Regions from separate parts of the Arthrobacter sp. Y3223065 genome, predicted to be linked through region 3. Evidence: predicted binding sites of a transcription regulator. Region 3 holds the regulator's gene; each other region holds the start of a gene.
What was found. The regulator HrcA, encoded in region 3, represses chaperone genes, less so after heat shock. The targets are predictions, from matches to a motif close to TTNGCACTCGNNNNNNNCGAGTGCNAA.

Region 1: the regulator HrcA is predicted to act here: its motif matches at 7,748-7,774, upstream of groES (co-chaperone GroES).
Region 2: the regulator HrcA is predicted to act here: its motif matches at 1,620-1,646, upstream of AC5RUK_RS16070 (Hsp20/alpha crystallin family protein).

The regions. Positions count from the first base shown of each region.
Region 1 covers NZ_JBNHGC010000002.1:509,926-520,401, forward strand. The annotation lists gene AC5RUK_RS07395 (class F sortase) at 1-127, shown strand, start outside; gene AC5RUK_RS07400 (glutamate--cysteine ligase) at 201-1,349, opposite strand; gene AC5RUK_RS07405 (THUMP-like domain-containing protein) at 1,438-2,700, opposite strand; gene AC5RUK_RS07410 (hypothetical protein) at 2,843-3,037, shown strand; gene AC5RUK_RS07415 (maleylpyruvate isomerase family mycothiol-dependent enzyme) at 3,127-3,726, shown strand; gene AC5RUK_RS07420 (iron ABC transporter ATP-binding protein) at 3,777-4,535, opposite strand; gene AC5RUK_RS07425 (iron chelate uptake ABC transporter family permease subunit) at 4,532-5,539, opposite strand; gene AC5RUK_RS07430 (ABC transporter permease) at 5,532-6,560, opposite strand; gene AC5RUK_RS07435 (siderophore ABC transporter substrate-binding protein) at 6,613-7,563, opposite strand; gene groES (co-chaperone GroES) at 7,908-8,204, shown strand; gene groL (chaperonin GroEL) at 8,338-9,942, shown strand; gene guaB (IMP dehydrogenase) at 10,181-10,476, shown strand, end outside.
Region 2 covers NZ_JBNHGC010000006.1:224,001-234,476, forward strand. The annotation lists gene AC5RUK_RS16060 (hypothetical protein) at 186-584, opposite strand; gene AC5RUK_RS16065 (J domain-containing protein) at 596-1,072, opposite strand; gene AC5RUK_RS16070 (Hsp20/alpha crystallin family protein) at 1,173-1,595, opposite strand; gene AC5RUK_RS16075 (MerR family transcriptional regulator) at 1,704-2,054, shown strand; gene AC5RUK_RS16080 (class I SAM-dependent methyltransferase) at 2,133-2,756, shown strand; gene AC5RUK_RS16085 (hypothetical protein) at 2,806-3,030, opposite strand; gene AC5RUK_RS16090 (YegP family protein) at 3,181-3,378, shown strand; gene AC5RUK_RS16095 (DEAD/DEAH box helicase) at 3,404-6,547, opposite strand; gene AC5RUK_RS16100 (zinc-binding dehydrogenase) at 6,647-7,180, opposite strand; gene AC5RUK_RS16105 (alcohol dehydrogenase catalytic domain-containing protein) at 7,196-7,432, opposite strand; gene AC5RUK_RS16110 (DUF2306 domain-containing protein) at 7,650-8,381, opposite strand; gene AC5RUK_RS16115 (TetR/AcrR family transcriptional regulator) at 8,489-9,184, shown strand; gene AC5RUK_RS16120 (serine hydrolase domain-containing protein) at 9,311-10,476, shown strand, end outside.
Region 3 covers NZ_JBNHGC010000001.1:615,728-626,203, forward strand. The annotation lists gene lepA (translation elongation factor 4) at 1-1,759, shown strand, start outside; gene hemW (radical SAM family heme chaperone HemW) at 1,804-3,033, shown strand; gene AC5RUK_RS02780 (TetR-like C-terminal domain-containing protein) at 2,981-3,607, opposite strand; gene AC5RUK_RS02785 (DUF4188 domain-containing protein) at 3,663-4,148, shown strand; gene AC5RUK_RS02790 (DUF4870 domain-containing protein) at 4,195-4,617, opposite strand; gene AC5RUK_RS02795 (DUF3097 family protein) at 4,727-5,569, opposite strand; gene hrcA (heat-inducible transcriptional repressor HrcA) at 5,716-6,729, shown strand; gene dnaJ (molecular chaperone DnaJ) at 6,804-7,937, shown strand; gene AC5RUK_RS02810 (16S rRNA (uracil(1498)-N(3))-methyltransferase) at 7,940-8,767, shown strand; gene AC5RUK_RS02815 (GerMN domain-containing protein) at 8,786-9,697, opposite strand; gene AC5RUK_RS02820 (PhoH family protein) at 10,067-10,476, shown strand, end outside.

The DNA of each region.
Region 1 (10,476 bases), on a different contig from region 3:
CCCCACCCAGACCGTGTATGGGAACACCGGAGGAGCGGAACTGCGCCTCATCACCTGCGACGGATACGACCCTGCCACCGGGCAGTTCGACGACAACTACGTCGTCTACGCCAAACTGCTCCCCTGAACATCACGCAATTTCACAACGGATCAGCCACAATGCCCGGGTGGTCGCTAACGAATGGCGCTCGGCCGGCGGGTCAGTTGCTCCCGCGAAGCTGGCCGACCACGTCGAGGACGACGGCGCGCAGGTCGCCGTTGTGTTCTGCGGCGACCCTGCGCTGGCGCTGGTAGCCGGCGCCGGCTTCGAGGATCTTCTCCACGTCCGCCAGCTCCTCGCTGCAGCCGAGCTTCCTGGCGACCGGCTCCAGCCGGTTCAGCACGTGTTCGCGCAGGTGTTCCGTGACCGGCATTTCCTTGCCGGCGGCGTTGAGGATGATGATGGCGTCCATGCCGTAGCGGGCCGCGCGCCATTTGTTCTCCTGCACGTGCCACGGCGGCATGGTGGGGATGGCCCAGCCGTTGTCCAATGCGGTGGAGAACTCGTCCACCAGGCACTGCGTCAGCGCGGCGACGGCCCCGACGTCCTGCAGGGTGGACAGCCCGTCGCACACCCGCATCTCGATGGTGCCCAGCGCGGGAACCGGCCGGATGTCCCAGCGGATCTCGCTGATCGTGTCGATCACCCCGGTGGTGAACATGTCTTCGACGTAGTCCTCGTACACAGCCCAGCTGGGGAACTGGAACGGCAGCCCGGCGGTGGGCAGCTGCTGGAACATCAGCGCGCGTTGCGAGGCGTACCCGGTGTCCTCTCCCGCCCAGAAGGGGGAGGAGGCGGAGAGCGCCTGGAAGTGAGGGAAATAGTTGACCAGCCCGTCCAATACCGGCAGGGCCTTGTCCCGGTGGTCCAGGCCCACGTGCACGTGCACGCCGTAAATCACCATCTGGTGTCCCCACCATTGGGTGCGGTCGATCAGCTTGGCGTAGCGTTCCTTGTCGGTGACCGGCTGCAACCGCGGTGCGGCAAACGGATGGCTGCCGGCGCAGAAGAGCTCCACGCCCATCGGGTCGGTGACGTCGCGGACGGCCGCCAGGGCGCTGCTCAGGTCCGCTTTGGCCTCGCTGACGGTGTTGCAGATGCCGGTGACCAGTTCCACGGTGTTCAGCAGCAGCTCCTGCTTCACGTGCGGGTGCTCGTCATCGTCCCGCAGCTCGGGGTGCCCGGCGCGGACGGCGTCCAGCACCTGCTCGGCCACCGAGACCAGTTCGCCGGTCTGGGCATCCACCAGCGCCAGCTCCCACTCAACCCCGAGGGAGGATTGGGCGGACCGTGCGAAATCGATGTACAAACGTTGCTCCGTCTCTGGCGGGACCGGCTGCCGCCGGAGGTACACGTCTGGCGCCAGCGGGGCCAAGACACAGCTTGATTCTAGTGCTTCAGGGCCTGGCGGTGCGCTCGCGGCTGCGGGTGCCGGCGGCGGGAACGGGTTCGACGACGATGGCGATCCGGTCCTCGCCGACCCTCGTCAGCACCAGGGTGGCCTTGTTCGGCCCCTTGCCGGAACCGGTTAACAGGGTCTTGCGCAGCTCGTCCGGTGCAACCGATGTGCCGCGTTTCTTGATCTCGAGTGTGCCGATCCGGCTCGCCTTCACCCAGGCCTTGAGCTTCTTGACGTTGTACGGCTTGACCTCCAGCACCCGGTACGCCCGGGCGAAGGGCGATTGCTGCAGGTGCGGGGCGCAGATGTACGCGATGTGCTCATCCAGCAAGTGCCCGCCCAGGCCGCGGGCCAGGTCGGCCACCAGCCCGGCGCGGATCACCGCGCCGTCGGGCTCATACAGGTAGCCCGCAGCCGGTCCGATCGCCACGTCCTGGTTGGCGGGGTCGTAGTTGACGGCGCTGGTCAGCTCGGCGGTGCCGCCGGCACCGGTGACCAGGGCTGCGCGCCGGATGCCCGGCCTGGCCAGCCGGTTGAACCACAGCGCAGCCTCGACCACGTCGCCGTCGACGGATACCCACTGGGCCTCGCAATTCTCCGGCAGCGCCTCATGGGGAATCCCGGGACCCATCTTGACCCCCACCGGCATGCCCCCGTCGGCCAGCCTTTCCACGAAGGACAGCGGCGGAGAAAACGCCTCCGGGTCGAAGATGCGGGTCGTGCCCGAGGCCGTCGTCGTCCGCCGCGCCGGATCCAGCCACACGCCGTCGATCCCGGTCAGGTCCAGTCCCTCTGCGTCGGCGTTGACCACGGTGGCGGTTGGCCACGGCATCAGGTTGATGGTGGCCACGGCGGCGGTGGTCTCATCCCGTTCCACGGCGGTGACCCTGCGGTCCAGGCTGGCCAGCGCCATGGCGTCTGCGCCGATTCCACAGCCCAGGTCCGCGACGTGCTCCACTCCGGCGGCCTGGAACCGCTGGGCGTGCAGGGCGGCGATGTTCAGCCGGGTGGCCTGTTCCAGTCCGGCCGGGGTGAAAAGCATTTTCTCCGCGAACGGCCCGAACTTCGCCTTGGCCTTCGCCCGCAGCCGGGACTGTGTCATGGCAGCCGAGACCAGTTCGGGGGAGTGGCCGGCCTTGCGCAGCTCCGTGCCGATGTGCAGGCTCTCCGCCTCGGAATAGGGGCCGAGCGAGTTCAGCAGCTCCCAGCCTTCCGGAGTGAGGATCGGTGCAATGCTCTCGGCGTGGGTCTCGGGTGCCATGGTTTCAAGCCTAGTGCAGCAGAATCAGGCCGGCGGACCGGCCGATTTTCGCCTCGGGGGCGGGGATGGGTAGTTCTCCCCATGGCCGGATATGCTGGGACTCCGTAGAGTCGGTAAGGAAGCTTACTGTGAGGAGGCGTGCATGATGTCCACATCCATTGACGGGTACGACATTGATACCGACGCTTGCCAAGCCGAGATTGAAGCGGAACTTGGCGAGCTGATCGAGGCCGGCAACCGTGCCCACCAGGGCTGGCAGGCCCTCTGGAACGACGTCGCCGCAGGCGTCGGTGCACCGGTTCCGGGATGGCAGCCGGAGATCCGGCGCCTCGCCTGAACCTTGCGCGACGGTGGCTCCCGGCCGAACCGGCGTGCGACGCATGGGGGAAGCTGGTCGTTGCCGTCCGCCGGCCGTAGCATGGGCGCATGATCCAATCGGCGGCAACGTTCCTGTCCGCGGGCCGGTATTTTCGCGAAGTCCTGGCAAACGTGCCGCCGACCGCGTGGAACGCTCCCGGGCTGGACGATTGGAGCGTCCGGACGCTCGCCGGACATACCAGCCGCGCGCTGTCCACTGTGCTGACGTACTTGGGGCGTCCCGCGGGGACAGTCCAGGTGGAATCCGCCGCCGATTATTACCTGGCCACCGGACTGGCGAATGATCCCGGCGTCACCGAGCGGGCCATCGCCGCGGGCAGGGAGCTGGGGCCGGACCCGGTGGACATGGTGGACCGGCTGCTGGCCCAGCTGGAGAACACGCTGCCGTTGACCGAAGACCGGGTCATCGAGACGGCCGCCGGCGGGATGCGCTTCAGCGACTACCTGCCCACCCGGATCTTCGAACTGGCCGTGCACACTCTTGACCTGTCCCGGGCCTGCGGCCTGGTGGCCGAGCTGCCGCGCAACGTGGAGCTGGAGGCCGGGCGCCTGGCGATGGAGATCGCCTCGGAACGCGGCGACGGCGCGCTGGTGCTGCTCGCCCTGACCGGGCGGACCATGCTGCCGGGCGATTTTTCCGTGGTCTGACGCCTTGCCGGCCCGCGGACAGCCGCGCCGGCTGGGAGCCGCAGCCGGCGTCAGGCGAAGTAGACGCCGATCCGGTTGCCTTCGATCTCCTCGATGCGGATCTCGATGTCGTAGACGTCGCGCAGTACATCCGGCTGCATGATCCGGGCCGGCGGGCCCTGGTGCACCAGGCGGCCGGAGCGCATGGCGATGATCGAGTCCGAGTAGCAGGACGCGAAGTTGATGTCGTGGATAACCAGCACAACGGTCTTGCCCAGCTCATCGGTCAGCCGGCGCAGCAGCCGCATCATTTCCACCGAGTGCTTCATGTCCAGGTTGTTCAGCGGTTCGTCCAGCAGCAGATAGTCGGTGTCCTGCGCCAGCACCATGGCGATGAAGGCCCGCTGCCGCTGGCCGCCGGAGAGTTGGTCCACAAACTTGTCCGCCATCGACGTCAGGTCCAGGTAGTCCAGCGCCTGCTCGATCTGGGCGAGGTCGGCGGGGCCCGGCCGGCCGTTGTTGTGCGGGAATCGGCCGAAGCCCACCAGGTCCCGCACGGTCAGGCGGACGGTCAGCTGGTTGTCCTGGCGGAGGATCGCCATCTTGCGGGCCAGTTCCTTGCCCGGGGTGCTGCCGACGTCGAGCCCGTCGATGGTCACCGCCCCGGCGTCCATGGGCAGCAGCCGGGAGACCATGGACAGCAGCGTGGACTTGCCGGCGCCGTTGGGGCCGATGATCGAGGTGATGCCGCCGTCCTTGATGTAGCAGCTGACGTCGTCCACCACGGTCTGCGTGCCGTAGGTCTTGGAGACTCCGGAGACGTGGATCATTTGATGGAGCCTTTCAGCAGCAGGGCGATGAACAGGAGGCCGCCCGCGAATTCAATGACGATGCTCAGCGCAGTATCGAAGCTGAACACCTGCTCGAGGACCAGCTGGCCGCCGACCAGGGCGATGGCGCCCAACAGCACGGCGATGGGCAGCACGTACACGTGCCGGAAGTGCGAGCACAGCAGGTAGGCAAGGCTGGCCACCAGCAGGCCGAAGAACGTGATCGGGCCGACCAGCGCGGTGGAAACGGCCACCAGGATGGCGCACAGCATCAGTACGGTGGTGACGGCGCGCCGGTGGTCCACGCCCAGGTTCAGCGCCGTGTCCCGGCCCAACGCCAGCACGTCCAGTTGCCGGCGCATCCGCCAAACCGGGACGCTGGCCGCGGCAACGGCCACCGCGGATGCGGCCAGCAGCACGCCGTCCACGTTGTTGAAGCTGGCGAAGAACAGGTCCTGCAGGATGATGAATTCGCTCGGGTCGATCAGCCGCTGCAGCAGCGAGGAAATGCCGCGGAACATTGTCCCGAACACGATGCCCACCAGCAGCATCAGGTGCAGGCTCTTGCCGCCGCCGGTGAACAGCCAGCGGTAGAGCAAAAAGGAAAAGCCCACCATCAGCATCACTTCGATCACGAAGCGCACCGGCGCGCCCAGGCTCAGCAGCGCCTGCCCGCCGATGGCGAAGGTCAGTCCGGTCTGGATCAGCATGTAGAGGGCATCGAAGCCCATGATCGACGGGGTCAGGATCCGGTTGGCGGTCACCGTCTGGAACAACACGGTGGACACGCCCACGGCGTACGCCACCAGCAGCATCGAACCGACCTTGATGGCCCGCCGGGGCAGGACGTAGCCGAGGTTGCCGCGCAGGTCGATGGCCATGAACACGGCCACGAGGACGGCCGCCAGGAGGCCCAGCAGGATGATCCAGGTCCGCGGCCGGACCGTGGTGAGGGTGCGGCGCTTGTGCTGCGTCAGCGCGGCGGGAAGTACCGAATCAGCCATTCTTGCGGGTCCTCAGCAGCAGGTACAGGAAGATGGCGCTGCCCACGGCGGAGACGATGACGCCCACCGGGATCTCGTAGGGGTAGCGGATGGTGCGGCCGATGATGTCGCACAGCAGCACGAAGCCGGCGCCGAAGACTGCCACCCAGGGAACTGCGCGGCGGGCGCTGTCGCCGAACGCCAGCGATACCAGGTTGGGCACCACGAGTCCCAGGAACGGAATGGCGCCGATGTTGACTACCACCACGGCGCTGATCAGCGAGACGATGACCAGCCCCAGCGTCAGGACCCGGCCGTAGTGCAGGCCCAGATTGGTGGAGAATTCCTGGCCCATGCCGGCCATCGTGAACCGGTCCGCGCACAGGTAGCCGATCACCGCGAGCACCGCGACAATCCAGAGGAGTTCGTAGCGGCCGCGCAGCACGCCGGAGAAGTCGCCGATCATCCAGCTGTTCAGCGTCTGGAGCAGGTCGTAGCGGTAGGCAAAGAACGTGGTCACCGCGGCGATGACGCCGCCCAGCATGATGCCCACCAGCGGCACAATGAGCGTGTTGCGCAGCGGGATCCGGCGCAGCACCAGCAGGAACAGGCCGGTCCCGGCGGCCGCGAACACGGTCGCCACGGACATCTTGGCCAGCAGGGTGGCGCCGGGGACCGCCACCGTGACCACCAGGATGCCCAGCGAGGCCGACTCCACGGTGCCCACGGTGGAGGGCTCCACGAATTTGTTCCGCGCCATCAGTTGCATGATCAGCCCGGCAATGCCCAGCGCCGCGCCGGCCAGGATGACAGACAGGGTGCGCGGCAGCCGGCTGATCCAGAAGATGTCCCAGGCCGTCTGGTCCCCGGCCAGCAAGGCGGGCAGTGACACATCGCTGACGCCCACAAACATGCTGGCAATGGCCAGGATGACGACGGCGGTGCCCGCCCAAGCGAGCTGGGAACCGGATCCGCGGGCGCGGGAGCGTCCCGCCGCGGCTGTAACCGCCGGGGCCGGACTGGAAATCGTGGAGGAAGCCATGGATCGGGCCACCGCGCAGGCCGCCGGCGGGTCGCCGGCGGCCGTACGGGTGCTACTTCGTGATGGCTGCCTGGACGGCACTGATCATGGCGTCCGTATTATTCAGGCCGTAGCCCACCAGGTACCAGGACGCTGAATCCAGATAGGTGATGCTGTCGTTCTTGGCGGCGCTGGTGCCGTTGACCAGTTCGTTGTCCAGGACGGCCGCAGCGGCCTCCCCGGATTCGCCGACGGCCGCGTCGCGGTCGATCACGAACAGGTGGTCCGGGTTGGCCTCGGCGACGAATTCATGCGAGATGGCCTCGCCGTGCGGGCCCTCGGACTTTACGTCAGCGGCGGTCTGCACGCCCAGGACATCGTGCACGATGCCGAACCGGGATCCTGCCCCGTAGGCCGTCATCTCGCCGCCACTCGTCATCAGCACCAGGCCGGTGCCGGCGTCGGCGGCTGCGGCCTTGGTGTCCTCGATCTTCGTGTCGATGGCTGCCAGCTTTTCTTCGACTTCGGCTTCCTTGCCGAAGATCTCGCCCAGGGTCGCGGAGACTTCCTTGAAGCTCTCGATCGGAGCGGCGGTGTCAACGCTCAGGTCGATGGTCGGGGCGATTTTGCTCAGTTCCCCGTAGGCCTCGGCGGTGCGGCCCGAGATGATGATCAGATCGGGTGCGCCTTCGCTGATCGCCTCGAAGTCGGGTTCCTTCATGGAGCCGATCTTGGTGTAGTCGTCCCCGGCGTACTGTGCCAGTGACTCGGGGAACACTGCTGCCTCCGGGACGCCGTCGACCTCGACGCCCAGGGCGGTGAGGCTGTCCAACACCCCGAGATCGAAGGTGTAGACGGTCTCCGGGTTCACCGGCACGTCGGTGGTACCGGAGGCGTGCTCTACGCTGATCGTCTCGGCACCGGTACCTGCTGCGGCATCGGTCTGCTGGCCGCAGGCGCTCAGGGCGAGCATGGAAACGGCTGCGGTCATGGCCACCAGGCCGGACTTCAGGGGCTTTTTCACTGACTCTCCATCGTTCGTCAACGCCGGCCCGGGCGGGGTTCGGCATTAGGCAACATAAACGTTTGCTATTTGCGCGCAGCTTGAAGCTACCGGGTTAGGTTAGCCTTACGCAACTTGGCCGCCGGTCGACGGTGTCGATTTGCGTCACACAGGGGTGGCCGCGGAAGTCGGCCGGCGCCCGCCGTTGGCACTCGCCTTGACCGAGTGCTAATCCTTCTCATAGAGTCGCAGTTAGCACTCGCCCCGTGTGGGTGCTAATACAAGGAACCGCCTGCCGGCACCGCGACGACGGCAGACATCTCCTTGGCCAACCTATTCGTAGCGCATGAAAAGGAGAGAGCCGAGTGTCGGTCTCCATTAAGCCTCTTGAGGATCGTATTGTTGTCCAGCCGCTCGAAGCAGAGCAGACCACGGCCTCCGGCCTGGTCATTCCGGACACCGCCAAGGAAAAGCCGCAGGAAGGCAAAGTTGTCGCGATCGGCCCCGGCCGCGTCGATGACAATGGCAACCGGGTTCCCGTTGACGTAGCCGAGGGTGACGTCGTCATCTACTCGAAGTACGGCGGAACCGAGGTCAAGGTCGGCGGGGAAGAGTACCTGGTGCTCTCCGCCCGCGACGTGCTGGCCATCGTCACCAAGTAAGGCCCATCAGCTGAGTCCGGCGGCTCGGGCGCGCGCAGTCGACGCCCGCAGCCGGAATCACGGACAACCGAAATGCCCCGGCTGCCTCCTATAGCAGCGCAGCCGGGGCATTTTGCGTGAAAGGAACAAATTCATGGCAAAGCAGTTGGAGTTCAACGACGCTGCCCGCAGGGCGCTGGAAGCCGGCGTCGACAAGCTCGCCAATACCGTCCGGGTCACCCTCGGTCCGCGTGGCCGCAACGTGGTCCTGGACAAGAAGTGGGGCGCCCCCACCATCACCAACGACGGCGTGACCATCGCCCGCGAGGTGGAACTCGACGATCCGTACGAGAACCTCGGCGCGCAGTTGGCCAAGGAAGTCGCCACCAAGACCAACGATGTTGCCGGTGACGGCACCACCACCGCTACCGTCCTGGCCCAGGCCCTGGTGAAGGAAGGCCTCCGTAACGTGGCCGCCGGCGCCGCCCCCGGCGCACTCAAGCACGGCATCGAGGTAGCGGTCGAGGCCGTTGCCGCCCGCCTGCTGGAGAATGCCCGCGAGGTCGAAGGCAAGGTCGCCGAGGTCGCCACCATCTCCGCCCAGAGCCCCGAGGTCGGCAAGCTGCTGGCCGAAGCGTTCGACAAGGTGGGCAAGGACGGCGTCATCACCATCGAAGAGGGCTCCAGCATGGAGACCGAGCTGGTGCTCACTGAGGGCATGCAGTTCGACAAGGGCCTGCTGTCGCAGTACTTCGTCACCGACCAGGAGCGCCAGGAGGCAGTCCTCGAGGACGCGCTGATCCTGATCTCCCAGGGCAAGATCTCCACGGTGCAGGAGTTCCTGCCGCTGCTGGAAAAGGTGCTGCAGGCCAACAAGCCGCTGTTCATCATCGCCGAAGACATCGACGGCGAAGCCCTCTCCACCCTGGTGGTCAACAAGATCCGCGGCACCCTCAACGTTGCCGCCGTGAAGGCACCGGGCTTTGGCGACCGCCGCAAGGCCATGCTGCAGGACATCGCGGTGCTCACCGGCGCCCAGGTCGTGTCCGCGGACCTCGGCCTGAAGCTGGACCAGGTTGGGCTCGAGGTGCTGGGTACGGCACGCCGCATCACCGTCACCAAGGACAACACCACCATTGTGGACGGCGCCGGTTCCGAGGCCGACGTGGCCGACCGCGTGGCCCAGTTGCAGGCAGAGGTGCTGCGCACCGATTCCGATTGGGACCGCGAGAAGCTCCAGGAGCGCCTGGCCAAGCTGTCCGGCGGCATCGGCGTGATCAAGGTCGGCGCTGCCACCGAGGTCGAAATGAAGGAGAAGAAGCACCGGATCGAGGACGCCGTGTCCTCCACCCGCGCTGCCCTGGAAGAAGGCATCGTGGCCGGTGGCGGCACCGCCCTGGTGCACGCAGCCCAGGCTCTGGACACCGACCCGAACGTGCTGGCGCTCGAGGGCGACGCAGCCACCGCCGTCGGATTGGTCCGCCGTGCGCTGGCCCAGCCGCTGCGCTGGATCGCCGAAAATGCCGGCCACGAGGGCATGGTCGTGGTCTCCAAGGTGGGCGCCCTTGAGGTCAATAACGGCTTCAACGCCGCCACCGGCGAATACGAGGACCTCGTCGCCGCCGGCATCATCGACCCGGTGAAGGTGACCCGTTCGGCGTTGCGCAACGCCGCCTCGATCGCGGCACTGGTGCTGACCACCGAGACCCTGGTCGTCGAGAAGCCGGCCGAAGAGGACGAGCACAACCACCAGCACTAGCGCACGCCGCCAGCTGCTGGTCGGGCCTCGCCCGTACGGAGGGGATCCTGCCCGCGCAGGGTCCCCTCCGTCGTCGTGGGGCTCCCCTGCGGCGGGCGCGGCGTTAGCTCCGCCACATCGGTGGCCGCGGGAAATAGTGGGCGGGGCGGAATCGTTTTAGGATGTAACCAACCCCGGAAACCGATTCTCGCTGTCGGTGACTGGCGGCCGCCACCGGTATCGTTCGAAAGGCCCTGCAGTGTCCGAAGAATTCAATCCGTTCGCTTTCGAGGGTCTGACCTACGACGACGTGCTCCTGCTGCCCGGCCCGACGGATGTGATTCCGTCCGAAGCCGACACCAGCTCCCGGCTGACCCGCCGCATCACGGTCCAGACTCCGCTCCTCTCCGCCGCCATGGATACCGTCACCGAATCGCGGATGGCGATCGCCATGGCGCGCCAGGGCGGCCTGGGCGTCATCCACCGCAACCTGTCCATCCAGGACCAGGCCGAGCACGTGGACCGGGTCAAGCGCAGCGAGTCCGGCATGATCAC
Region 2 (10,476 bases), on a different contig from region 3:
ACGCCCGCCGGATCGCCTCGTGCAGGGTGTTCAATGGGGCGATCGGCAGGCGCAGCGTCCGCCGGATTTCCGGCTCGGATCCTTGAAGGGCAACCCGGATGTCCAGGTCTTTCTCCGATGTGGGCATGGCATTGTTGCTGCCGGACTTAGGCTTGATGTCCCCTTCCGGCACGCGCGTCGCGGCTTTAGGTCCCAGTCCCGCCAGTCCCGTAGATGAACTCTTCGGCGTGGGCCACGGCCTTCTTGAACGAGTCGTTGCGCAAGGCCGCCTGTTCCGGGCCGCCGTTGACGCTCTCCGTGTAGTTCGTGAAGCCCGGCCGCAGCGCCCAGATGCCACCGCCCGGCGGCAGGTAGAACACGGCGAAAGACCGGTGTTCGCCGTCGTCGTCCTCCCACACCGGAACGACGGCGGCGGCGGCGCCGGTATCGACGTTGATCCACTGCGCACGCGGGCGCGGCTGGCCTTCTTCGAACACGCTCGGGTCCAAGAACGGCGCGGTCCCCGGCCCCCAGCGCTCCTCGAACCGTTCATGGAAAACGGGAAACAGGTGATGGTCGTACCGGCGCCAACTGGAAACAGGCATTGATCCTCGCTTCATCGAAAGGGAAATAGCAGCCACTCAGGCCACACGGTATCCTCGGGCTCCGGTCGTGGGAAGCCGAGGTAGACCGGATCCGCCACCTGCATGGCCGGGCGCACTCCGGGCGCAGGGCGCGGACGCGTCCTGGGCGTCGCGGGTCGTCCCGGCGAAGCCGCCTGCCCGCCGCCGGACGAAGCCGCCGTTTGGTCGCCGCGTCCGCCGCCGGGCGAAGCCGCCGCCGCTTGGCCGCGCCTGCTGCCCACCCGGCGTCCGCGGTCGTAATCTGCCCGGCGGCCCACGTCACCCAGGACGGAGTAAGCCTGCAGGATGGCACCCATCGCCAAGCCGTCGGCGCGCGACCGCGGCGCATCGCCGTCGTGGTTCAGATCCGGGTGGTGCGCGCGCAGCAAGGACCGATAGGCGCGCCTGATGTCAGCGTCGCTGGCATCGGGCGACACGCCCAGGATGGCGTAGAAGTCGGCGTCGCCCATGCTGGCCTCCTCCCTCCTGCTGCCGAAAGCGTGCGCCGCTCATGGCCAGCCGGTGGCTCCGCCCGCGCCCGGGCGTCACCACCGGCTGCGATCCCACAGGTCAGGCGTCGATCATCTGCTTGGTGTCTCCGCCTTTGATCTCGATCTTGCGCGGCTTGGCCTGCTCGCGGATGGGGATCCGGAGGGCCAGCACGCCGGCCTCGTAGTTCGCCGTGACCTTGTCCGTATCCAGCGTGTCGCCCAGGATCAGCTGGCGGCTAAACGTGCCGCTGGGCCGTTCGGCGGCAACGACTTCCTTGCCGTCCTCGATCTTGGACTTGCGCTCCGCAGCGACCGTGAGGACATTGCGTTCCACGTCCAGGTCGATGGTGGACGGATCGACGCCGGGCAGGTCGAGTTCGACGACGAACTCCTCGCCCTCGCGCCACGCATCCATCGGCATCGCCACCGGGCGTGCCTGGTTTCCGAAGACCTGCTGGGTCAGGCGGTCCAGCTCACGGAAGGGATCAGTTCTCATCAACATGGCAGCCTCCTTCAGTTCTTCACCTTGGCGCTCACCTAATCTGTGTCTGAGCGCATAGATATTATGACTCTGCGCTACTATGTTTGCAAGTCGGTTTTTGGAGGAATCTTGGCAAGCGAGAAGAAGCGGCCGCGGACGGACAAGGGCGTCTACGGCATCTCCGTGGTCTCCGACATCGTGGGCGTGGGCGAGCAGACCCTGCGCTTGTACGAACGCCGCGGCCTGCTGGAACCCGAGCGCACGGCGGGCGGCACGCGGCGGTACAGCCAGGACGACGTCGACCGCCTCCGCCGTATCGGCGAACTCGTGGACGACGGCGTGAACCTGGCCGGCGTCGGCAAGGTCCTGGAGCTTGAAGAGGACAACGCTTCGCTGCACCGGCAGCTTCAGGCGGCCAGGGAACGTGCGGCCGGACAAGAGCAGCACGAGGAGCCGGAGGAAACCACGCGGCCGGCCTGAACGCCTCCCTTCCGCCGGGCACCCGGAGTATGGTCGACACCGGAGCCCTACTTAGGAGCCGAACAAAGGACCACGCTCATGGGACTGCGAAGCGCGCTGTTCGCCGCTCAGTATGATGCCGCCATTCGCCGCGAACCGGCGGAGCTCGCGTCCCACCGCACCGCCTTGCTGTCCGGGTTGAGCGGGATTGTGTACGAAGTCGGCGCCGGCACCGGCGCGAATCTGCCGTACTTCCCGCCGGGGTGCTCCGTGACGTTGGTCGAGCCGGACCCGAACATGCGCAAGCGACTGGAGTCCAGGGTGCGGTCCCACTCCGCAACGGTGCGCGTGGTGGATGCGGTAGCCGAGGACTTGCCGGCCGAGGACGCCAGTGTGGACGCCGTGGTCTTCACCCTGGTGCTGTGCAGCGTCCCCGACCAGGCGGCGGCCCTGGCCGAAACCAAGCGCGTGCTCAAGCCCGACGGCAAGCTTCTCTTTTTAGAGCACGTCCGCGGCCCAGGCGCGCACGGCAAAGTGCAGGACCTGCTGCGGCCCGTGTGGTCGTTCGCTGCGCAGGGCTGCGAGCCCAACCGGAATACCGATGCGGCGATTTCTGCCGCCGGATTCAGCGTGGCGATGCAAGATGAGTTCGCCGTCGGCCCGGCATGGCTCCCAATAAATCCGATGGTAGCGGGCACGGCAACGCCCGGAGCCAACCGCTAGGCCGTCTCCGGGCGCCATGCGGCTCGGCGGCTGTAGGCGGAAGCGTTTGTTACCCGAAGCCGCCCAGCTTGTCCTTCATGCCGCCCAGCTTCTCGCCCAACCCTCCGGGGAGCTTGCCGAGGAGCGCGTCAACGTCAATGCCCAGCTTGGACAACAGCCCGGCGTCGCGCTCGGTGTCCACCTTCTCCGGCAGCTCGGCATCTGCCGCAACTGCTTGGTCCTCGTTTCCCTTCTGCTTGAGGAAATCGATGATCTGCTGCTTGTCGACCTGCATGGGTTTTCCCTTCGCTAGCGTGTCAGCGTACTGTCCACTGTCCTCGTGCCCGGCGCATGTGGCAAGGACCCGAGACGACCGCAAACGGCAGATGGCATACTGTTTGGACTCCACAGCGCCGTGGAAACCCCGTGGACAGGAACGCATGACATGGCTGGGCATTTCGAAGTGATCAAGGCATCCGACGGCGGCTACCGGGTCAGAATGCTGGACGGTAAGGGAAATCTCATGGCCGAATCGGTGACTTATCCGTCCCTCCAGGAGGCCAAGGACGGCATCGAGCTTGCACGGGAAATTGCAGGCACCGGCCGTGTAATCGACCGGACGGACGACACAGCAGATACCTAGCCGGGGCAGCTGACTGCTTCGTTGCTCACCGTGCCACCGCCCTGCCTGCCGCGTAAACGTCCGCCGGCATCGGCCTCTGCAGCTTCCAAGTGATCGCGATCGGCTTCTCCCCCGAGTGCTGCACGTAATCGACCTGGCCCAGACATGTGTAGGGCATGGTCATTCCGGCATCATCTTTTGCATGCTCTCGTGTAAACAGAACAATCTGTGACCCGTGCGCTTTGCGGTCGAGGTACCGCCGCCCGACCGGGCTCGTGGTGGACGCCGAGTTCTGTGATTCCCAGTGGAACAAGTCCTCACTCAGCGCATAGTCCTTGTACATGGTGGTGGCCGAGTGGTTCTTTTCGTCCTTGTTCAAGGTGACAAAAAAGGCGTCGGTAGCTATTTCCGGGCTCCAGGCAACACCTTCCCTGTGCTGCGCGTTCCGCCCGCCGAGCTCGGCGATGCCGAGGGCTGCCAGCACTTCTTCACGGCGGTATGTGGCGTGGGAGTACATGGGTAGGTGTTGTAGGCCTAGTCCGAGCCCCTTAGGCATGTGGCGGGCAGCCTCGACGCCGAGCTTCATCAATTGGCTAATCTCCGAGCAAGCGTAACGATAGGCCCGCAACTGCTCGAAGCCGTCGTCGTACTTTTCGAAGTCTCCACCATCAGGCCAGAGGGTAAAGAAAAGCATCCGGGCCAGGGTCTTCTCTCGCTCCCCCAGGTCTTCGTAAGGCACGCCGGCTGGGGAAACGAGCGCAGTGTATGTCTCAGCCCGTTCAGGATCATCGACATGCATCAGCGCGGTCATCTTTTTGAGTACAAGTTGCTCCTCGAAAAGTGACCGGCCCTCGCGGTGAACGGGCGGCTGCACGCCGGCTTCGATCAGCCCGGCCTCACGGATCAGCGACGTCCAGGAGTCACCGGTTTTCCGGTATACCTCCGACGCGTCCCTGCCGGACTCGCGCAGGTAGTCCTCCAGCAGGACCTCGGCATGTGACCGTACGTCGGCGACCAGCTGATTGCGGTTGAACCTCAGCTGGGATCTGATGTTATCCAGCACAATCCGCTGCGCCACCCGATCCAAGATGATCTGGCAGCCTGAAGGCAAGAGCGGAAACTCCTCCTCGATCTGTTTCACGAGGCCTGCCCGACTGGTTCCGGTCAGCGCCCGGAACTTGGGGGCAAATCGGAATTCGCGGCGCTGCTGGCCGATGAAGTCCAGAACTGTCAGGACGGCCTTATCCTCGGCTCGCCGGAGGCCGCGGCCGAGCTGCTGGAGGAAGATGGTCGAGCTTTGCGTGGGACGCAGCAGCAGGATCGTGTCAACTTCCGGCACGTCCAGGCCTTCGTTAAAGAGGTCGACGGCGAAAATGCAGTTGATCTCCTTGCTCCGAAGATTGGCGAGGGCTGCGGCCCTGTCCTCGCTAGTCGTGTCGCCTGAGACGGCCACAGAAGTGATGCCGGCGCCGTTAAAAACCTTGGACATGTAACGTGCGTGCTGGACGGAGACGCAGAATCCTATGGCTCGCATCTCCGTGGTACTGAGCACTTTATCGCGCAGTTCCTTAATGACCTTGGCCGCACGGGCGTCGTTGCCCGTGTACAGGACGTTCAGTGCCTGGAGATCGTAGTTGCCCCGCTTCCATTCCACCTGGCTCAGGTCGACGTCGTCCGCCAGTCCGAAATAATGGATTGGAACCAACAGGTCGGCATCCAATGCGTCCCACAGGCGAAGTTCGCTTGCTGTGCGGCCGCCAAAGAACGCCTCCGCGACGTTGACGCCGTCGCCGCGCTCCGGGGTGGCGGTCAGCCCAAGCAGTTCCTGCGGGCGAAGGTGGCCAATGATCTTCCGGTACGTCGGTGCCTCTGCGTGGTGAAACTCGTCGATGACAACGACGTCAAAATGCTGGGGGGAGATCTGTTCAATACCTTTGGACGCCAGAGACTGAACGCTGGCAAAGACGTGTTTCCATTGGGTCGGCTTATCTTCCCCGACGTAGAGTTCGCCAAATGAGCCGCTCTGCGTAACGGCTCGGTACGTGCGCAGGGCTTGCTCCAGGATTTCCTTCCGATGGGCGACGAACAGCAGAGTAAGCTGGCGGCCGGCTTGGTTGCAAAGCTGCTGGTAGTCCAGGGCAGCGACAACCGTCTTGCCGGTACCCGTAGCTGCCACTACCAGGTTTTGATGGTGGCCGTGGATTCCGCGGGACGTTTCAAGCTCCTCCAACATCTCAACCTGATGCAGATGTGGCTGGACCTCCAGCCCAGTGGCTCCCATGGGCTGCATCGCGGTGGTGCCGCCGTTCCGCAGCAGGGCGGCGTCGAGCCTTTCGGCGTCAGCATCCGGGTCATAGGGGACGAAAGCCCGCTGCTCCCAATAACTGTCAAACGTGACTTCGAACTTGTTCAGCAGCGCAGGCGTTGTGACAGACGACAGACGGACGTTCCATTCCAGTCCGTCCAGGAGGGCTGGCCTGCTCAGATTGGAGCTACCCACGTAGGCCGTATCGAATCCAGTGTTGCGGCGGAAAAGCCATGCCTTGGCGTGGAGCCTAGTGGCTTGGGTTTCGTAGCTGATCCGCACTTCTGCCCCGTGTCTGCGGACCAGCTCATCAACCGCACGGCGTTCGGTGGCGCCCATATAAGTGGTGGTGATAACGCGGAGGGGGACACCGCGTTCTACGAGCTCATCGAGTGCCGCCTCCAAAAGACGCAGACCACTCCACTTGATGAAGGCGCTGAGCAGGTAGACGGCATTGGCCGAGGCCATTTCGGCACGGAGTTCTGCTGCCAGGTTCGGATCGTCCTTGCCATTCGTTAGAAGTGCAGAATCCGATAATGCGGTAAGTGGACGACGAAGGTTTCGACGTCGCAGTTTCTCCGGTGCATGAAGCGAAAGAAGTTGCTGCGGGCCGTCCTTGATCGAGTCTTCTGCCTGAATAACTTCTAACATCCTGTTGGCAAGTGCCAGCCGGTCCTCCGGCTTCGCCGCCGCTAATGCATTCCTGGCCGCCTCACCAATATGTCTTGAAAGGATCTCTGTGGCGTCGGCAGCGTCTACTAACTCGAAGTTCGTCTGGTAGTCCGGCAAGTGCTCTAAACGGCGGGACAGCGATTCGGTGTGGAGGACCTCATATAGACCTTCTTGTAGGGCGTCGGCTTCTCGTCCCCCGATGAATGCGTTCACCAAGCCAGGGTAGATGAGCGTAGGGACATTTTCTTGTGTGACGCCCGGCATCACTGTGTTTATTCAACAATGGCTCACGATTGTGACGGAGAAGAAGGCTTAGCAATACACGGCGACTGACCGTCGAGGGCAAGATTGCCTGTTGCGATTGACAGGACGACATTGCCGGCCTTGCGTCCGGTTTCCACGTACCGGTGGGCTTGGACGATGTCGGAGGTCGTAACTTCTGTCGATGACCGCCCGGAATTTACCGGCCTCCGCGAGGTCGACGAGGTATTTCAGGTCGTCGGCGCGATGCCCGGCGGTGGCGATGACCTGCTTTCCGCTTCGACGGGCGTGGCGCCGAGCTCGGAGTATTCCCTTGAGGTCGGCGATCACCAGCAACAAAGATCCGCCTGGATTGAGCAACGCCTGGACTCGTTCGAAGGGTGCGTTGCCGACACAGTCCATGATGACGTCGTAGGTTTTGTCCTCCGTGGCGAAGTCGGTCAGGGCATAGTCGATGACCCGGTCGGCGCCGAGCGAGGCGACGAGCTCGGCGTTGGCTGCGCTGCAGACGCCGGTGACGTGCGCACCGAGGCGTTTCGCGAGCTGTACAGCCGCCGTTCCGACAGCACCCGAAGCGCCATTGATGAGGACCGCACCCCCCTATTTAAGTGCGGCGCGGTTTAGGAAGCTGCGCGCGGTGAGTCCACCGAAGAGAAGCGTTACGGCTTCCTCGGCGATCATGTTGCGTGGCTTGGCGATGAGAGCGCTGTCCTGGGGCACGCAGGCATACTCGGCGTGGCCGCCGAACTTGAAGCCGAGCATCCCGATCACTTCATCGCCGGGTTGGAATTGCGTGACGTCCGCGCCCACTGCCGCCACGACGCCAGCAACGTCCATGCCGAGGACTTGGTTGCGCGGCCGGAAAGGCCCAGTCCTTGCGCGGCCAATAGCCCCAGCCCTTTGGGAACCTTGCGACTCCGGGCACGATAGTCGGCGGCGCTCACCGTGCTCGCGTGGACTTTGACCAGGACGTCGTCGGGACCCGGTGAGGGCTTCGGAACATCTACCACGCTGACGACCTCCGGAGGACCGAACTTCCGGTAGACCGCGGCCCTCATCGCGCGGCCCTCGTCGGGAGTGCCGTGGCCCTGTCGGACATGCGCCTCGAGTGCCCGGACCTTTGCGCCCGGCGGCGGATGAAGTACTCGGCGACCGCAAGGTTGAGCAGCCAGGCCGCCCCCATGAGCACCGCACGGCTCAGTTCGTTGGTCGGGCCGACCAGGAGAATCCACGGGATGGTCACCAGGGCCTGGGTTCCGGCGGCGATCCCGATCGCGTAGCCGCGGGCCATCCAGGCACCGTGTGCGGCGAAGTTGCGCCGCTTGATCGCGAGGACGCCCAGGATGATGCTCGCCGTCATGGCTGTTCCGAACACCAGTCGGAGGACGAGCAGGATGACGCCGTCGTCGGGCGGGAGGTCATAGAAGACGGACATCCAGAGGCCGGAGAGGGCAGCAAGCAGGCCGGCCGGGATGAGGACAACCCCGGCGATGCGGTGCCAGCTGCGCCGGCCCCGCTTGCCGCGGCGCAGCGAGGGCACAAACTGGAAGGCCCCGACCAGGCTGTAGACGATTGCCGCGGGGATGTGGATCAGCACGGGAAGTGGCGAGTCGAAGAACCGCTCGTTGGCCGGCGTGACAGCCGCTCCCCCGGTCAGCTCGGCCACGCGTATCGACCCGAAGATGACCGGGATAAGGCTAACAAAGATCAAGCCGGCAGGTATGAGCCAGCGGCCGCGGGGCCGGCGCCCGGCGGCCTTGGTAACGGCGATGGTTTCTGCAGCCATTGTTGATTCCCCCAACTCTCGGGTGTACGGCGTACACCTTATGATCCCAAAGTAAGTGTACGTTGTACACTTGTCAAGAGATATCTGCCGTCAGAAAGGTGGTCCTGATGGCTCAGCAGGTGGAGTCGGCACGCCGCACCCCGCTGAACAGGCAGCGGGTGTTGAGCGCCGCCGTCGTACTTGCCGACGAAGCGGGCGTCGACGCGCTCAGCATGCGCAAGCTGGCCCAGGAGCTGGGCGTCGTACCGATGGCGCTGTACAAGCACGTCGCCAACAAGGAAGAACTGCTCGACGGCATGGTCGACGTCATCGTCGGCGAGATCGAGACGCGGACCGGCGGGACGGACTGGCGGAACGCCGTCCGGCAGCGGGTGTTGTCCGCCCGGGAGGTCCTGCTGCGCCACCCGTGGGCCCGCCAGGTGCTCGAGTCGCGCACCAACAAGACGCCGGTTGTCCTGGAGTACATGGACTCGGTGATCGGCATGTTCCGCGCCGGCGGATTCTCCGTCGACCTCACCCACCACGTGATGCACGCCCTGGGCAGCCGCATGTGGGGTTTCACCCAGGAGCTGTTCGACGACTCGCAAAGCCCGCCCGCGGACGTTCCGCCGGAGATGCTGCGCGCGATGGCCGAGCGGTATCCGCATATCGCCGAAATCGCCATGGCGGGCGCCCACGCCGAGGGATCCGTGGTGGGCCAGGGCTGCGACGACCAGTTCGAGTTCGAGTTCGCACTGGACCTCCTCCTCGACGGTTTCGAAAAACTTCACCAGCAGGGATGGACGTCGGCCCGGCGGTCCTGAGGCTCGCGGTCTGAGCGCGTGACTCCTCCACGGCCTAGTGGGAGCCGGGAATCCTGTCGGTCCATTGTGCTCCCATGCGCCAGCCTCTACGGTGAATGAACCGCAATCCGAACCGCAGGAGCGGGCATGGGCAAAAACCGCGGACGGATGGGGCGGGCGCCGTTGCAGTTCCCGACCGCCTTCGCCCTCGCCTGTGCGGCCGTTTGCCTCCTCGCCGTCGGCACCTGCCCGGCAGCCTTAGGAAACTGGCCTGCGGCGCCTGCGGCCGGCGGCGCGGCAGCCGCCGCGACAGCGGCACCTGCGCCCCCGGTCCCGGGCCGCGGTGCGCCCGACCCGGCCTTTGCGGCGGTTGACGCCTACTTGCAAGACCAGATTGATGCCCTCGGGATTCCGGGAGTCTCCCTCACCATCATCAGAGACGGCGGACTAGTACACCAGGCGGCGTTCGGCAGTGCCGATGACTCGGGGCGTCCCATGACCGCCCAGACGCCGGTTCTTCTGGCGTCGACCAGCAAATCCCTGACCGCCATCGCCGTGATGCAGCAGGTGGAGGCCGGTCTGCTGGAGCTGGACGAACCCGTGCGGACCTACCTGCCGTGGTTCAGCATGCGTGACCCCCGCGCGTCGGCCATCACGCTCCGCCACCTGCTCCATCAGACCAGCGGGCTGTCCACGGCAGACGGCTCGGCTTTCGCAGCATCGGATACCCAAGATCCTGCAGCGCTGGAACAGGGCGTGCGGGATCTGTCCGGCGCCAGCCTGGCTAGCCCGCCGGGGGCAACGTTCGCCTACTCCAATGCGAACTACAACGTCCTCGGCCTCTTGGTGCAGACCGTTTCCGGCCAGCCCTTCGGGGACTACATGCAGGACCATGTGTTCACGCCGCTCGACATGGCCAACACCCACACCAAGCGGGCAGCTGCGCGCGCGGATAACCTGGCGTCGGGCTACTCGCTGTGGTTCGGCACCTGGTGGCGACAGACGGACGTGCCGGCCGCGGTAACGGGGATGCCCTCGACCGTCATGTACTCATCGGCCCAGGATCTCGGCCACGAGTTGATCGCCCTGCTGCACGGCGGCGCCTACCTGGACCGCCGCATCCTCCGGCCGGAAAGCGTGGAGACGCTGCTGACGCCCCGGGTCCGTGTGGACGAGTCCAAAAGGTATGCCATGGCATGGTTTGCGCGCCCCCTGCTGGAATCCACACACCCGGACGCCGCGCCCGCGGGGGACGGCGACCTGCCGTTGCTGCTGGAGCATCAAGGCGAATGGGGCAACACGCACACCTATCA
Region 3 (10,476 bases):
GTCCACTCTTGCCGACCGGATGCTCCAGCTCACCGGCGTGGTCCAGCCGCGCGACATGAAGGCCCAGTACCTGGACCGGATGGACATCGAGCGGGAACGCGGCATCACCATCAAGTCCCAGGCCGTGCGCATGCCGTGGGAGCTGGACGACGTCAGCTACGCCCTTAACATGATCGACACCCCCGGCCACGTGGACTTCACCTATGAGGTTTCGCGGTCGCTGGCAGCCTGCGAAGGCGCAATCCTGCTGGTGGACGCGGCCCAGGGCATCGAGGCCCAGACTTTGGCCAACCTCTACCTGGCGATGGAAAACGACCTCACCATCATCCCGGTGCTGAACAAGATCGATCTGCCGGCCGCACAGCCCGAAAAGTATGCGGCCGAGCTGGCGAACCTGATCGGCGGCGATCCCGAAGACGTCCTGAAGGTCTCCGGCAAGACCGGCGTGGGCGTAGAAGCGCTGCTGGACAAGATCGTGCGCGACCTGCCGGCCCCGACGGGGAACGCTGACGCGCCCGCCCGCGCGATGATTTTCGACTCGGTCTACGACACCTACCGCGGCGTGGTCACCTATGTCCGGGTGGTCGACGGAAAGCTTTCGCCGCGCGAACGCATCCAGATGATGTCCACCCGGGCCAGCCACGAACTGCTCGAAATCGGAGTCAGCTCGCCCGAACCCACCCCGTCCAACGGCCTGGGCGTCGGCGAGGTCGGCTACCTGATCACCGGGGTGAAGGACGTGCGCCAGTCCAAGGTGGGCGACACCGTTACCAACCTGGCCAAGCCGGCGGCCGAGTCCCTGGGCGGCTACGCAGACCCCAAGCCCATGGTCTTCTCCGGGCTCTACCCGATCGACGGCACGGACTATCCGGTGCTGCGCGACGCACTGGACAAACTCAAGCTCAACGACGCGGCACTGATCTACGAGCCGGAGACGTCCGCGGCCCTCGGCTTCGGCTTCCGCGTCGGCTTCCTGGGCCTGCTGCACCTGGAAATCACCCGCGAGCGGCTCGAGGCCGAGTTCGGGCTGGACCTGATCTCCACGGCGCCGAACGTGGTCTACGAAGTCACGCTGGAGGACAAGAGCGTCGCGACGGTAACCAACCCGAGCGAATACCCGGACGGCAAGGTTTCCGAGGTCCGCGAGCCGATGGTTTCCGCCACCATCCTCGCGCCCAACGAGTTCGTCGGCACCATCATGGAGCTCTGCCAGTCCCGCCGCGGGGAGATGAAGGGGATGGACTACCTCTCCGAGGACCGGGTGGAACTGCGCTACCGGCTGCCGCTGGCCGAGATCGTCTTCGACTTCTTCGACAACCTCAAGTCACGCACCCGCGGCTACGCCTCGCTGGACTGGAAGGCCGACGGCGAGCAGGCGGCCGACCTGGTCAAGGTGGACATCCTCCTGCAGGGCGAACAGGTCGACGCGTTCAGCGCCATCACGCACCGCGAGAAGGCCTACAGCTACGGCGTGATGATGACCTCCAAGCTGCGCGAACTCATCCCGCGCCAGCAGTTCGAAGTGCCCATCCAGGCCGCCATCGGATCCCGCATCATCGCGCGCGAAAACATCCGCGCCATCCGCAAGGACGTGCTCGCCAAGTGCTACGGCGGCGACATCTCCCGCAAGCGCAAGCTGCTGGAGAAGCAGAAGGAAGGCAAGAAGCGGATGAAGATGGTCGGCCGCGTGGAAGTCCCACAGGAGGCCTTCATCGCCGCGCTGTCGTCGGATGACTCCAAGGACAAGGCAAAGAAGTAGTTCGGCTGTGCATGTAACAACAACGACGGCGGAGGCCCGCCTCAGTGCCTAGCGTCCTGCCCGTGGGGGACCCGGCGCCGGCCGACGGCCTGCTGCCCGCCCAGGCGGCGGAAGGTGCGGAAGACCGCGCGTTCTGCCTGTATGTGCACATTCCGTTCTGCCGGGTGCGCTGCGGCTACTGCGATTTCAACACCTATACCGCCAAGGAACTGGGTTCGGGGGCGTCGCAGGATGAGTACTCGGGCACGGTGAACGCGGAGCTGGAGCTGGCCGCGCGGGTACTGCGCGGTTCCGGCGTGCCGGAACGGCCGCTGTCCACTGTGTTCTTTGGGGGCGGCACGCCCACCCTGTTGCCGGCGGCGGACCTGGCGTCGATGCTGGGCCAGGCGACGGGCCTGTGGGGTCTGGAGCCGGGCGCCGAAGTCACCACCGAAGCCAACCCGGACTCGGTCACGCCGCAGTCGCTGCAGATCCTGGCCGACGCCGGTTTCACCCGGGTGTCCTTCGGCATGCAGTCGGCCGTGCCGCATGTGCTGAAGGTGCTCGACCGCACGCACGACCCGGAACGGGTGCCGCAGGCGGTGCAGTGGGCACGCGACGCCGGGCTGAACGTCAGCCTTGACCTGATCTACGGCACGCCCGGCGAATCCATCGCGGACTGGGAAGCCAGCCTCGACTCCGCGATCAGCTGCACGCCGGACCATATCTCCGCGTACGCCCTGATCGTCGAGGAAGGCACCAAACTTGCCGCCCAGATCCGCCGCGGCGAAGTACCCGGCATCGACGACGACGACCACGCCGCGAAGTATGAGATCGCCGACGCGCGCCTCGGCGCCGCAGGCTTCGGATGGTACGAGGTCAGCAACTGGGCCCGCACTCCCGGGGACCGCTGCCGGCACAACCTGGCCTACTGGCGCGGGGACGACTGGTGGGGAGCCGGCCCCGGCGCTCATTCGCACATGGGTGGCGTCCGCTGGTGGAACGCGAAGCACCCCGCGGCGTACGCCCAGCGCCTGGCCACGGGGGTCTCGCCGGCAGCCGGCCGCGAAACGCTGGACACCGGCACCCGTCAGCTGGAACACGTGATGCTGCAGACCCGCATCATCGACGGGCTGCACACCGGGGATTTGGGGCCGAACGGCCGGAAGGCCGTGGCCGGACTGATCGCCGATGCCCTGGTGGACCCTGGCGCGGCGTTCGCCGGCACCATCCGGCTCACCCTCAAGGGCCGGCTGCTGGCCGACGCCGTGGTGCGGCGGTTGCTCGAGGACTGACCGCGCCGGCCTCCAGCGACCGGCCCACCCGGTGGAGGGCCGCCTCGTAGGCTGAGTCCCAGCTCCACCCCGCCGCCGGCGCGCCCGCCAGCTCCAGCGAGACGAGCCCGTGGACCTGGCCCCACACCACGCCCACCATGGACGCGACGTCGTCGTCCAATGCCCCGGGAAGGGCGGCGGCAACGGCGGCGAACAGCGGCGCGATCGCTGGTTCCGCCGCGCCGGGCGTTGGCCGGCACGGCACCTGGCTGGCCAATGAACCGCCGAACATGAGGCCGTACAGGACCGGATGCTCCAGGGCCCACGTCCGATAGGCCCTGCCCAGCGCTTCCAGTCCATCGGGAGCGGCCCGCTGCTGGGCGGCCGCAAAGGAGGCAAAGCCGTCGTCGAGAATGGCGGTCAGCAATTCTGCCTTCCCGCCGAAGAGCGAGTACACCGCCGTCGTCGACGTCCCGGCCGCCGCCGCGATCGCCCGGAGCGACACCGCGGCCGCGCCGTCGTGGGCTATCAGGGTCGCGGCGGTGTCGAGGAGCCTGCGGCGCAGCGAATCATCGTGGACTATGGGTCTTGCCATAACCCCAGTATTGCATAACACTGTTCTGTAACACTGTTACGAAAGGAATCGGCTCATGTCGGAACACGTACACACAGGACGGTTCACAGCCGATCCGGGCAGCGAGCGGGTCACGGTCTTCCTCATCGGGATGCGCGCCAACCGCTGGTGGAAGATCGGCAAGGTGGCACGCACCGCGTCGGCGATGCCGGTGATGCTGGCGCACCTGGCGGCATCACCGGAAGCCGGGCTGCTTGGCTTCCACCAATGGTTCGGGCGCACCACGATCCTGGTCAGCTACTGGAAGAGCCCGGAACACTTGCAGCGGTTCGCGTCCGACCGCTCGGCGCCGCACCTGGAACCCTGGCGGCGATTCATGCGCGAATCGGCCGGCAGCGGGGACGTCGGCGTCTGGCACGAAACCTACGAGACGGTGCCGGGGGGCCGGGAGACTATCTACAGCGACATGCCGCGCTTCGGTCTGGCGGCGGCGACCGCCCACGTGCCGATCGCGGCGGGGATGAACACCGCCCGCCAGCGGTTCTCCCGGCAGGCAGGCTAGGAGGCGGCTGCGCTACCGGAACAGCTGCGCTACCGGAACAGCAGCGCTACCGGAACAGGCGCAGGTTGTAGGCGTACCGGTACGGAACGCCGCGGTTGCACTTGACGCCGGCAATGACGGAATTGACCGTCAGGAAGACCCAGATGGCGGCCGCGATGACGGCAAAGAGTCCGCTGACCGCCGGGATGACGATCAGCAGGTTCGCAATGATGGCCACCACCGTGGGCGGAACGGTGAAGTTCAGGGCCTCCTTGGACTCCTGGGCGGTAAACGGTCCCCGGTCCTTGAAGATCAGGTAGATCGCCAGCGACGGGAAGCAGCCCAGGATGCCGCCGAAGTGCGCCATGGTGGCCCATTGCCGGTCCTCCGAAGGGGTCAGGGGCAAAGCGGACGCCGACGCGCTCTGGTACTGCTGGCGCGGAGCGGACTTGCGCTCCGGCTGCTGCTTACGAGCAGAGTTATCGGACACTGGACCTACCTTCGGAAAATCTGCTGATGGCTCACTTCTGTTCCTAGCCTAGCCGTTCCACCCCGCCATCCGGTGCATTCCGCGGGCGCCGGCGCCGGTCGGAACAGGCTCAAACCGTCAGGAAATCGATGACTTCTTCCACCCGGCCCAGGAGGCTGGGCTCCAGGTCGGCATAGGTGTTGACACTGCCCAGCAGCCTCTTCCAGCCGTCGGCGATGTCGATCTGGGTCCGGTGCGGCCAGCCGAGACCGGCGAGGATGCCGGTCTTCCAATCGGTGCCGCGCGGCACCACCGGCCACTGGATCCGTCCGATGACGGAGGGTTTGATCGCCTGCCAGACATCGACATAGGGGTGGCCCACAATCAGTACGTTGCCCGAGGCCGCGGGCACGGCCATGGCGGCCTCGGCAATCCGCCACTCCTTGGAATGGGGAACCAAGTGGTCCACCAGGATGCCGAGCCTGCGCTGCGGCCCGGGGGAGAAGTCCGCCACTGCCGCCGCCAGATCGTCGACGCCGTGCAGGGGCTCGACCACGATGCCCTCCACCCGGAGGTCGTCTCCCCAGACCTTCTCCACGAGCTCCGCGTCATGCTTGCCTTCGACCCAGATCCGGCTGGCCCGCGCCACCCTGGCCCGCTGTCCCTCGACCTTGACCGAACCGGATGCCGTCCGTTGCCGGACGGGAGCCTTCGCGGCGGGCGCCGCCGGCACCACCTTCACCGGCTCGCCCTCGAACAGGAAGCCGAAGCCCAGCGGGAAGGAGCGGACTTTGCCCCGGCGGTCTTCCAGCGAAACCAGATGCACGCCGCCGGACTTTTCCACCCGGACGACGGCGCCGACCCAGCCGCTCTGTGCGTCCTCCAGCACCAGGCCCGGTTCGGCGCCGATTTCGCGCAGTGCCCGGGCCTTGGGGGCGGTGAGATCCTGGGGGCCCCAGCCGTAGCTGCTCATAAGCTTTAAGTCCTCTGCTGGTTGGCGTCCTCACGGCACGGCCGCCCGACAATGCTAACAACGGCGGCGACGTATTAGACTTAGCACTTGGACGTGTTGAGTGCTAACAGTCTGTCCGCAGACGAGTTGGAGACAGGAGGAGTGCAGTGAGCGAGGTCCGGAGGCTGGAAGTGCTCCGCGCCATTGTCGAAGACTATGTGCACTCGCGCGAGCCGGTGGGCTCCAAGGCACTGGTCGACCGGCACAGCCTGGGCGTGTCGTCAGCCACCATCCGCAACGACATGGCGGCGCTGGAAGAAGACGGGTTGATCGTTGCCCCGCACACCAGTGCCGGCCGGATTCCCACGGACAAGGGCTACCGCCTGTTCGTGGACCGGATTTCGGACGTCAAGCCGCTCTCTGCCCCCGAGCGCCGCGCCATCCAGAAACTGCTGGACGGCGCCGACGACCTCGACGATGTCATGGAACGCACCGTGCGTTTGCTGTCCCAGCTGACCAATCAGGTGGCCGTGATCCAGTATCCGCAGCTGGGTGCCGCCAGGGTGCGGCACATCGAGTTCATCTTGCTGGGTCCGCGCAGGGTCCTGGCGGTGCTGATCGCGGACAACGGCAAAGTGGAACAGCATGTCGCGGCGCTTCCCGCGGACGTCACCGAGGATGCGCTGGCCACGCTGCGCGCCGCGTTCCTGTCCGCGCTGTCCGGGAAACCGCTGGCGGCAGTGCCGGGTTTGCTGAAGACCTTCCCGGTGCCGGCGGAGACCGCGCCCGCGGGCACGGCCGAGGCCTTGGCATCGCAGCTTGCACAGCTTGCCGCGGCCACGAACGAGGAGCGGATCCTGATGGCCGGCACGGCCAACCTGGCCCGTTCCACCGTCGACTTCCAGCTGAGCATCGGCCCCATCCTCGAGGCCCTCGAAGAACAGGTGGTGCTGCTGCAGTTGCTCTCCGAGCTGCACCAGGACGCCCGAGGCATGTCGGTGAGCATCGGCAGTGAAAACCCCTACGGTTCGCTGGCCGAAACCTCCGTGGTGGCCACCGGGTACGGCCCGGGCGCGACGGCGAAGGTCGGCATCCTCGGCCCCACCCGGATGGACTATCCCACCACCATGGCCGCAGTGCGCGCCGTCGCACGTTATTTGTCACGGATCCTCGCCGGCTAGCCACACGCCGCGCAGTGTCCGCACCGGCCGTCGTCGCCGGTGAACCGATCCCCAGGAAGTGAAGTACTACTAAGGTGAGTAACCACTACGACGCCCTCGGTGTCAGCCAAGACGCCTCGACCGAGGAAATCAAGAAGGCCTACCGCAAACTGGCCCGCAAACTGCACCCGGACGTGAACCCCGGCCCGGAGGCAGCCGAACAGTTCAAGCAGGTCAGCCACGCCTACGAGGTGCTGTCGGACCCGCAGAAGCGGCGCATCTACGACACCACCGGCAACGAGAACGGCACCGACAACGGCTTCGGCGGCGGCTTCTCCGGGTCCGGCTTCGCCTTCCAGGACATCTTCGAAAGCTTCTTCGGCGGCGCCGGAGCAGGCGGCGCCGGCCCGGCCTCCCGGACCCGCCGGGGCCAGGACGCCCTGATCAACGTGCGGATCGACCTCAAGGACGCGGTCTTCGGGGTCAACAAGAAGATCGAGGTGGACACCGCCGTCGTCTGCCCCACCTGCGACGGCAGCTGCTGCCGCCCCGGTACCAGCCCGCGCACGTGCGACATCTGCGGCGGCTCCGGCCAGGTCCAGCGTGCGGTGCGGTCCATCCTGGGCCAGGTCATGACCACTGCCGCGTGCGGCAGCTGCCAGGGCTTCGGCACGATCATTCCCGATCCCTGCAACGAGTGCAACGGCGAGGGCCGCGTCCGCAGCCGCCGTTCGCTGACCATCAAGCTCCCGGCGGGTGTCGGGACCGGAACGCGGATCCAGCTGGCCGGCCAGGGCGAAGCCGGCCCGGCGGGCGGCCCGCAGGGTGACCTGTATGTGGAAATCCGGGTGAATCCGGACAAGAATTTCCTCCGCGAGGGCGACGACCTGCACGTCACTCTCTCGGTGCCGATGACCGCTGCCGCGCTGGGCACCGACCTCACCCTGGACACCTTCGACGGTGAACAGGAAATCAGCATCAAGCCCGGCACGCAGGCGGGCGAGACCCTCACCCTGCGCGGCCTGGGCGTGACGCACCTGCGCGGCTACGGTCGCGGCGACCTACAGGTGCACGTGCATGTGGAGACCCCCAGCAAGCTGGATGCGGAGCAGGAGGACCTGCTGCGCCGGCTGGCCCGGGCCCGCGGCGAGGAATACACCGAGGGCAAGCTGGCGTCCTCCGGCACGGGCGTCTTCGCCCGCCTGCGGGACCGGCTCGGTAACCTTTAGGCGTGACCAGCCACCTGTTCTTCACCGCTCCCGGCGAGCTCGACGCCGTCGCCCCGGGCGACAGCTTCACCCTGGGCGGCGACGAGGCGCGGCACGCCGTCACGGTCAAGCGGATCGAGCCCGGCGAAGCCGTCGATCTGGCCGACGGGCGGGGCCGCCGGCTGGTCGGCGAGGCCGTTGCCGGCACCTCCGGCCAGCTCACCGTCCGGGCACTGCAGGTCCTGCACGAGCCCAGGCCCGACCCGGAGTTGGTGCTGGTGCAGGCCCTGGCCAAGGGGAACCGCGACGAACTTGCCATCGAGGCAGCCACCGAACTGGGCGTCGATGCCGTGGTGCCGTGGCAGGCCGAACGCAGCATCGTGCGCTGGAAGGCGGACAAGGCGGCCAAGGGCGCGGCGAAATGGCAGCTGGCGGTCCGGGCGGCCGCCAAGCAGTCGCGGCGGGCGCGTGTTCCGGAGGTGGAGCAGCTGGTGGAACGGGCCGGGCTGTGTGCCCTGATCCGGGACAGCCGGCTGTCGCTGCTGCTGCATGAGGACGCCGAGCGCAGCGTGGCCGACGCCCTGGAGGGCGCCGGGTTGCGTGCGGGCCCATCCCCCGGGGAGCGCGGCGGAAACGACGACGGCGGTGCCTCACCCGAAGGGCGTACCGGCGGCGCGGCGCGCGTGCTGATGATTGTGGGTCCGGAAGGCGGGATGAGCCGGGCCGAAGTGGACGCGATGCTAGACGCCGGGGCGGTGGCCGTTCGGCTGGGTCCGCACGTCCTGCGTTCCTCCACGGCCGGACCCGCGGCCCTGACCTTGCTCAGCGAGTTGCTGGGCCGCTGGCGCTGACCGGGCGGGCAGAACTGCCTAGGTGACGGTGAAGACCTTGCTGTCCACATTCTGCCGTTCTTCGGTCCGCCCACCCTGGTCCTTCTGGAACACGTACAGCCGGTAGGTGCCCGGATCCAGCTTTTGGCTGAACCTGAACTCGCCGATCTGGCCGGCGTCTGCATCAACGCGCGCCGTGCCGTCCTTGACCAGTTCGCCTTCGGACGTGTCCGCGGAGTCGGCAATGCGGTAGATCTGCCAGCTCAGCTCCGATTCGAACGCGACGCCGCGGCCGAACACCTCCACGCGTCCGGCGGAGGTGGCACCTTCGGCCGGATCGATGATCCACACCGGGGCCGCCAGGCTGCTGTTCCGGGCCATGGGCTCGCCCAGCGGCACATGGCCAAAGGCTTTATACCCGTGGTGCCCGTCCACGAGGATGACCACTTCCAGCGGATTGTCCGACGTGCTCAGCCCGGCGTTGGCCGCCGCGGCCGTGGCGGTGTAGACCAGTTGCTGCACGGCCCGTTCGGCGATGCCGGCATCCACGCGGCGGCTGAAGGCGTCCGAGGAGATGTCCAGCGTGATGACCGAACCGTTGGTGATGGAAGCGCCCACCTTGCCCGCCGGGCTGAGCGGATTGAAGTAGTCCGGATCGAGGGGCTGCAGCCGCGTCAGCGCGGCCACCGCCGTCGTAATGGGGTCACCCAGGTTTTCCGCCTGGCGGTACTCGCGGTACAGGAACACGTTCTCGGCGTTGGTGCCCAGCCAATAGATGGGGGAGAGCTCCGAGGAGCGCAGGGTCTCGACCGGCACGCTGGAAACCAGGGGGCTGCTGGCCGAAGCGGGGTCGGTGGGATTGGGCATGGAGGTCTGTCCGCCGCCGCCACCGCCGGCGGCCTGCGGCGAGCATCCGAGCAGCACCAGCGACGAGGCAGTGACCAGGGCCAACCACGCACCGAAGCGGCGGGTTGGGACCGGGCCTGCAGGCTGCCGGAGCTGGTTGCTGGAGATGCTTTCGATCCCTTCTGGCGTGCGGAATGACTGGGCGGAGGTGGGGCGGGAACGGGCGGCTGCCGCCCTTCCTGCCCCACTAGCTTGGCACACGGTGGGGGGGCTGATGGCTGCTTTAACCAGCGCTCAACCGGACTGATGCACGATTGATGCAGGATCGATACCAAGGCGTTTTTCGTCCCCGCAGAGGACTGCGCGGCGGCTCGTGCCGTAGCATGGACTTGTACCGTCAGCACCGGATCCGTTCCGGCTTACCGCTAGCAAGCGCCCACCGAAGGAGCGATGAAAGGCCACATCGGCCGGACTATGTCCCAATCACGCCTGGATGTCGATCCGCTGGGATCAAGCAGCCGTTCCGTCCATTTCGATTCGTCGGAACACATGGTCAGGGCGCTCGGTGCCCACGACGAGGTGCTGCGGGTCATCGAGTCGGAGTTCAGCGATGTGGACCTGCATGTACGCGGCAACGAACTTTCCATCTCCGGCCCCGCCGACGCGGTGCAGCTCACGCTCAATGTGGTGGAAGAGATCCGCGCCCTGGCTGCGAAGGACACGAGGATCACCGCGCAGGTGGTCGCCCAGTTGCTGCGCATGCTCGGCGAACAGTCGGCGCAGCGGCCGGCCGAGGTCCTGACGCTGAACATCCTCTCCTCGCGCGGCCGCAACATCAGGCCGAAAACCCTGAACCAGAAGAACTACGTCGAAGCCATCGACAA